Linked DNA regions of Fodinibius salicampi. The protein of the gene in region 2 binds, or shares a complex with, the protein of the main gene of each other region. Links are inferred from orthologs where the notes say so. Each region holds a gene or a part of one and is shown on either strand. Other genes may lie near its edges.

Region 1 (2,955 bases), on a different replicon or contig from region 2:
CTGGATAAGGAACGCGAGCGTATCCAAAAAGAAATTGACCGTCTGGAAGGTTTTCTGAAATCTATCGAGGGCAAGTTGAAAAACGATGGATTCGTAAATAATGCACCAGCGGAGGTTGTCCAGCGTGAACGCGATAAGAAAGAAGACACTGAAACAGACCTGGAGAAACTACGCGAAATTTTAAGCGAATTGGATTCGTAATTACTCCCGATAAATCGGATTCCTTCGAAGGTGCCCCCCCCTTGTGGAGGACAACTCCGTATTTATTTTACGCAGCCGGGAGATGTAATAACAACAAGATATTTAGTTTTTAGTATTTTTATGCCAAAAGAACCAGATTTTATACATGATCTGAATGAACAACAAAAACGGGCAGTACGTCATACCGAGGGCCCCCTACTGATTGTAGCGGGAGCTGGCAGTGGCAAAACCCGTGTGCTTACCTACCGTATAGCTTATCTTATTCAGCAGCAGAAAGCAGCCCCGGATGATATTTTGGCCCTGACGTTTACCAATAAGGCTGCCAAAGAGATGAAAGAGCGTATCCAGCAGCTTATTGGGGATGAAGCACGCAAACTCTGGATGGGAACTTTTCACTCCGTTTTTTCAAAAATTCTGCGTTTCGAGGCAGAAAAGATTGGCTTTACTTCCAATTATTCTATTTACGATATGGAAGATTCTAAAAATGCCATTAAGCAGCTACTTCGGGAAAATAACTACGATCCCAAAGAGATACGTCCGCGTACTATTCAGCGACTAATCAGTGATGCCAAAAATGAGCTCATCTATCCGGATCATTACCAGGAAAAATTTGTACATAGCACGCTTGATGATATTACCGCCAAAATCTACGGGCAGTATGTCGAACGCCTGAAACACAATAATGCGATGGACTTTGATGACCTGCTTGTCAAACCCATCGAGCTGTTTCAAAAAAACGAAGATGTGCTCGAAAAATATCAGGATCGCTTTAAATATATCTTGATTGATGAGTACCAGGATACCAATCATGCCCAGTATAAAGTGACCAACATGCTGGCTGAAAAGTATAAGAACTTATGTGTGGTTGGGGATGATGCCCAAAGTATCTACTCCTTCCGGGGTGCTGATATTCATAATATCCTCGATTTCAAAAATGATTATGAGGATGCGGTTGAGATTCCGCTGGAACAAAATTATCGCTCTACCCAGGCCATACTCAAAGCGGCAGACTCTATTATCAAAAATAATGAGAGTCAGCTGGATAAAACGCTCTGGACCGACAACGACATGGGCGATACCATAACGGTACTCGACAACTACGATGAGCGGGATGAAGCCAATCGGGTAGCGAATTATATCAAAGAACTGAAAGCCCGGAAAGGTTATGACTACAATGATTTCGCCATACTCTATCGGACGAATTATCAGAGCAGGGTTTATGAGGAAACGTTCCGCCGTAAGGGTATTCCCTATCAGTTGGTAGGCGGACTTTCATTTTATCAGCGCAAAGAGATCAAAGATGTACTGGCATATCTGACCCTTCTTATCAATCCGGATGATGATACTAATCTTGTCCGCATCATTAATGAACCCTCCAGGGGGATTGGCAATAAATCATTGCATGATCTCATGGCCCGCGCCCGTTCCACGAACCAGTCTTTATGGCAGGTTTTAAAAAATGTGGATCAGATTGATCTTTATAAACCGGCAGAGAATAGTGTCAAGGATTTTGTAGCCATGATCAATGAGCTTAAGAATGACCTGAAGAATAACGAAAAGCTCATCAATGTTACCAAAAAGCTGCTGGAAAAATCAGGCTATATGAAGTCACTGGTAGAGGAAAACTCTCCCAAGTCAATGACGCGTCGCGAAAATATTTTAGAACTTGAAAACGCGATATCCTATTTCGAAAAAAATAACAACAACGCTTCACTAAGCTCTTTTTTACAGGAAATTAGCCTTATTACCGATACCGACAAATACGATGAGGAGAAACCTGCCGTTACCATGATGACCGTTCATGCAGCTAAGGGGCTGGAATTCCCGGCTGTTTTTGTTGTGGGGCTCGAAGAAGAATTATTCCCGGTGGGCAGTCGAAATAATGAAGAAGTCAATATTGAAGAAGAACGGAGACTCTTTTATGTGGCTATTACACGAGCACAGGAAGTGCTCTTTTTTAGTCACTGCCGCAGTCGTTATAAATACGGTGAAGAACAACGAAAAAGACGTTCCCGTTTCTTAGACGAAGTAAGTTCAGATGTTGTTCGTACGGAAACCGGATCCTCCATAAAACAAGATAAGGATCGATTCTCTGAAAAAAATAGTTCTTCGTCTCAAAACGGAGATACTCGGATTGAATACGACTGGAAAAAGCCACTTTATAAAAAGAAAAATCGGTCTTCTAATAATACTCAGGTATATTATGACAATCCCGATGAAGATCCATTTCAGGTAGGAGCAAAAGTGGAACATAATATTTTTGGTCAGGGTAAAATTATAAGCAGAAGTGGTGAAGGTGAAAAAACGAAAGTGGTTATCTACTTTAAAGAACGGCAACAGCGTAAAACATTAATGCTTCGCGTAGCAAAACTCAGGGTTATTGGTTAGCCTATAGGGCGATATTGATATTATAGATGAAAAATTATTTCCTCATACAAACGATCAAAAAAGGTATAGCTATCGCCACGTGGGCGCTTATCGCCATGATTTTCACCCACACGCTCAAAGCCCAACCTTCTCTCACTTCAAATAACCTGGGCTTGAATGGCGGCGGTATCGCATATTTTAGCGGAAGCGAAGCTGCATTCAGCAATCCAGCTAACTTAATGCTTCCCAATCGTCCGGGCACATTGCATTTAGATATCGGACAAGCTGCCTTGCAAATTAACCCGATTCTATCCTCGAATACTGTTTCAGGACAGTTCACCAATTTCCGAAACCGATATCGTCCCTATATTCAAAAGTATGTTGGTA
Region 2 (2,986 bases):
AGATCAACACTTTGCTTGAGTACTGACTCCCTGGCATCCTCATCCAGAAAAGAAAAAGGAATACCGGATATAATATAATCGATTTTCCCAATCTGATCATCAGGTATCAATTCTTTTGCATACTCCACACTGTTATCAAACAGGGTTATCCTGGAATCGTCAATTTCCTTTAACTTACCAAAAAGAATTTCATTTGTTTCAAATAAATAAAGTTTCGACCCCGGTGTCATATGCTGTAACAGATACCGTGAAAAAACGCCGGCTCCGGCCCCATATTCCACTATATTTATATCCTGATCAAAATTAATGGGGTTGCATACCCGCCGAACACAATACTTGGAGGTTGGCGTTACCGAGGCTACATCTTTATCCTTAAAAAAACTTTTTAAATATGCTAACGTACTCATTTTTGTTAATGGTTATCCGTTATTGGTTAACTGCTTTTATTTAATAACCAATAACAATTAACTGTTCACTAAAGCTCTTCTTTCAGTTGTTCGATTTGATCACGTATGCGTGCTGCTTCTTCGAACTCCATATTTTTAGCAGCTGTTTTCATTGAATTGTGAAGGTATTCTAAAAACTCCTCCTTGTCATCAAACGTAACCTCCTTCATCGCAGGATTTGCTTTGTATTTGATCCCTTCCTCGGCCACTTTTATCATCTCCAGAGGCTCCCCGTCTTCCGTATCATCTTCATCCAGATCAAAGTTCTGTGAGGATATCAAGGCGGGATCGACCAGCGGCTTCAGCTCTTTTTCAATGGTTGTAGGAGTAATACCATGCTCCTCATTATATTCTTTCTGTATCTTGCGGCGTCTTTCCGTTTCATCAATTACCGTCTGCATGCTGTCTGTGATCTTATCAGCATAAAGGATAGCCTTGCCCTCTACATTTCGGGCAGCGCGACCGATAATCTGAAACAGGGATGTTTCCGACCGGAGAAATCCCTCCTTATCCGCATCCAAAATAGCAACCAGACTCAATTCCGGAATATCAATTCCTTCTCTCAACAAGTTAATTCCTACCAGTACATCAAAATCACCGCGCCTGAATTTAAAAAGTACTTCTACCCGTTCCATAGCGCTGAGTTCACTGTGCATATAGGCAGCAGAAATTCCCACGCTCTTGAGATACTCGCTAAGCTCCTCACTCAACCGCTTGGTAAGCGTAATACAAAGCACCCGGTGACCCTTTTCAATTCGCTCCTGAATCTGCTCTAATAAATCATCGATTTGATTATCTACCGGTCGAACTTCTATCTCCGGCTCCATCAAGCCCGTAGGTCGAACAATCTGCTCTACAAATACGCCTCCACTTTTTTCCAGCTCATAATCGCCCGGGGTTGCGCTCACGAAAATAGCCTGATTCGTAACCTCTTCCCATTCATCAAAGGTGAGCGGCCGGTTATCCAATGCGGAAGGCAGCCGAAAACCATGTTCCACTAATTCTGTTTTGCGGGATCGATCCCCCCCATACATGGCTGAAACTTGGGGCACCGTCTGGTGACTTTCATCCACTACTAATAAGAAATCATCGGGGAAATAATCGAACAGGCAATACGGACGTTCTCCCGGTTTTCGATTACTCAGATATCGCGAATAATTCTCAATACCCGAGCAATATCCAATTTCCTGCATCATTTCTATATCAAAAAGCGTACGCTGCTCCAGGCGCTTTGCTTCAAGATGTTTGCCCTCATCAGTCAGCGTGCCAATGCGCCAGTTCAATTCATCCCGGATCTGATCAATAGCTTCTTCCAGCCGGCTTTGAGTAGTCACATAGTGGGAAGCGGGATAAATGTGAAATTCCTGTACCTGCTCAATCACATTTCCTGAATCGGTATCCACAATTTCCATCTTTTCAATCTCATCGCCCCAGAATGAAATCCGCAAGCCATCTTCCGCATAAGCAGGATACAGATCCACTACGTCGCCGCGCACACGGAAGGTCCCCCGGCTAAATTCCCGATCATTGCGCGTATAATGCAGATCTACCAGATCATACAACAGCTTATTGCGGGGGATTTCCATCCCCTGCTTGAGCTTAATAATTAGTTTCTCATACTCAGAGGGAGATCCAATTCCATAGATGCAGCTTACAGAAGAGACAATAATTACATCACGCCGTCCGGACAAAAGCGAACTGGTTGCCCGTAACCGCAAGCGCTGAATTTCATCATTTATGGAAAGGTCTTTTTCAATATACTTGTCCTGCGTAGACAAATAAGCTTCCGGTTGATAGTAATCATAATAGGAAATAAAAAATTCAACCCGGTTATTCGGAAAAAAATCGCTTAACTCTCGATAAAGCTGGGCGGCCAATGTCTTATTGTGACTCATTACTAGGGTAGGACGCTCAACCTGGTCAATGACATCGGCGATTGTTCGCGTCTTTCCGGAACCGGTAATACCTAAAAGCGTCTGATATTTATCACCACTTTCTACTCCTTCTACCAGTTCTTCTATTGCATTCGGCTGGTCACCAGCCGGTGGCCATGGAGATTGTAAATCAAATTCAGACATGTGATAAATCTATTTTTCCTGTTATAAACCTGCAGGATTTAGTTTTAAAAAGCTTGTTATCTTAACATAATCATGCTTGGTTTCAGCTTTCAACTTCATCCTTTAATAAAACAAAAATACCGCATAATCATTCTGTTAAAATCCCATTTTTTTAGGGCAATTGATAGTAAAGCTTTAATTTAAGGGCGCAATCTTTTTTAACAGGTTTTAGATATTATATAATCCGCAAATGACTAAAGAAGAAAAGAAATTAGGTCCCCAACGTAACCGAATCGACGAAATTGATCGTCAACTCCTGGATCTGCTCTCGGAACGCAGCAGCATAGTTAATGAAGTAATTGAAAAGAAAATACAAAACCGCTTACCCATTTTTGCCCCCAAGCGTGAGGATGATAAAACAGAAAAATTCCGCCAGATGGCCAAAGAACGGGAACTTGATGCCGACTGGGCCGAAGATTTCCT

The links.
Region 1: the proteins of uvrB (region 2) and ABEB05_RS02090 are in contact, whole or in part, in a crystal structure (PDB 7EGT), measured with the Thermus thermophilus proteins. The link is inferred for Fodinibius salicampi from one-to-one orthologs. Residues at the interface, in WP_096411307.1 of Thermus thermophilus: Glu23, Leu25, Arg26, Asp27, Gly28, Glu29, Arg30, Phe31, Arg55, Glu326, Asp327, Phe328, Glu379, Ser382, Gln383, His398, Gly400, Arg401; in WP_096412145.1 of Thermus thermophilus: His654, Arg656, Phe657, Gln666, Asp668, Glu669, Lys680, Arg681, Leu682, Ser683, Lys685, Tyr686, Ala687.

What each region holds. Positions count from the first base shown.
Region 1 is NZ_BAABRS010000001.1:510,102-513,056, reverse strand. It holds ABEB05_RS02090 (ATP-dependent helicase), read left to right. Parts: upstream 1-321; coding sequence 322-2,589; downstream 2,590-2,955. Other genes in the region: ABEB05_RS02085 (DUF5723 family protein), read left to right, coding at 2,616-2,955; ABEB05_RS02095 (valine--tRNA ligase), read left to right, coding at 1-201. UniProt on the Escherichia coli protein: A helicase with DNA-dependent ATPase activity. Unwinds DNA duplexes with 3'-5' polarity. Translocates on single-stranded DNA with 3'-5' polarity. Initiates unwinding more efficiently from a nicked substrate than double-stranded DNA.
Region 2 is NZ_BAABRS010000005.1:91,682-94,667, forward strand. It holds uvrB (excinuclease ABC subunit UvrB), read right to left. Parts: upstream 2,525-2,986; coding sequence 476-2,524; downstream 1-475. Other genes in the region: ABEB05_RS15770 (class I SAM-dependent methyltransferase), read right to left, coding at 1-407; tyrA (bifunctional chorismate mutase/prephenate dehydrogenase), read left to right, coding at 2,754-2,986. UniProt on the Escherichia coli protein: The UvrABC repair system catalyzes the recognition and processing of DNA lesions. A damage recognition complex composed of 2 UvrA and 2 UvrB subunits scans DNA for abnormalities.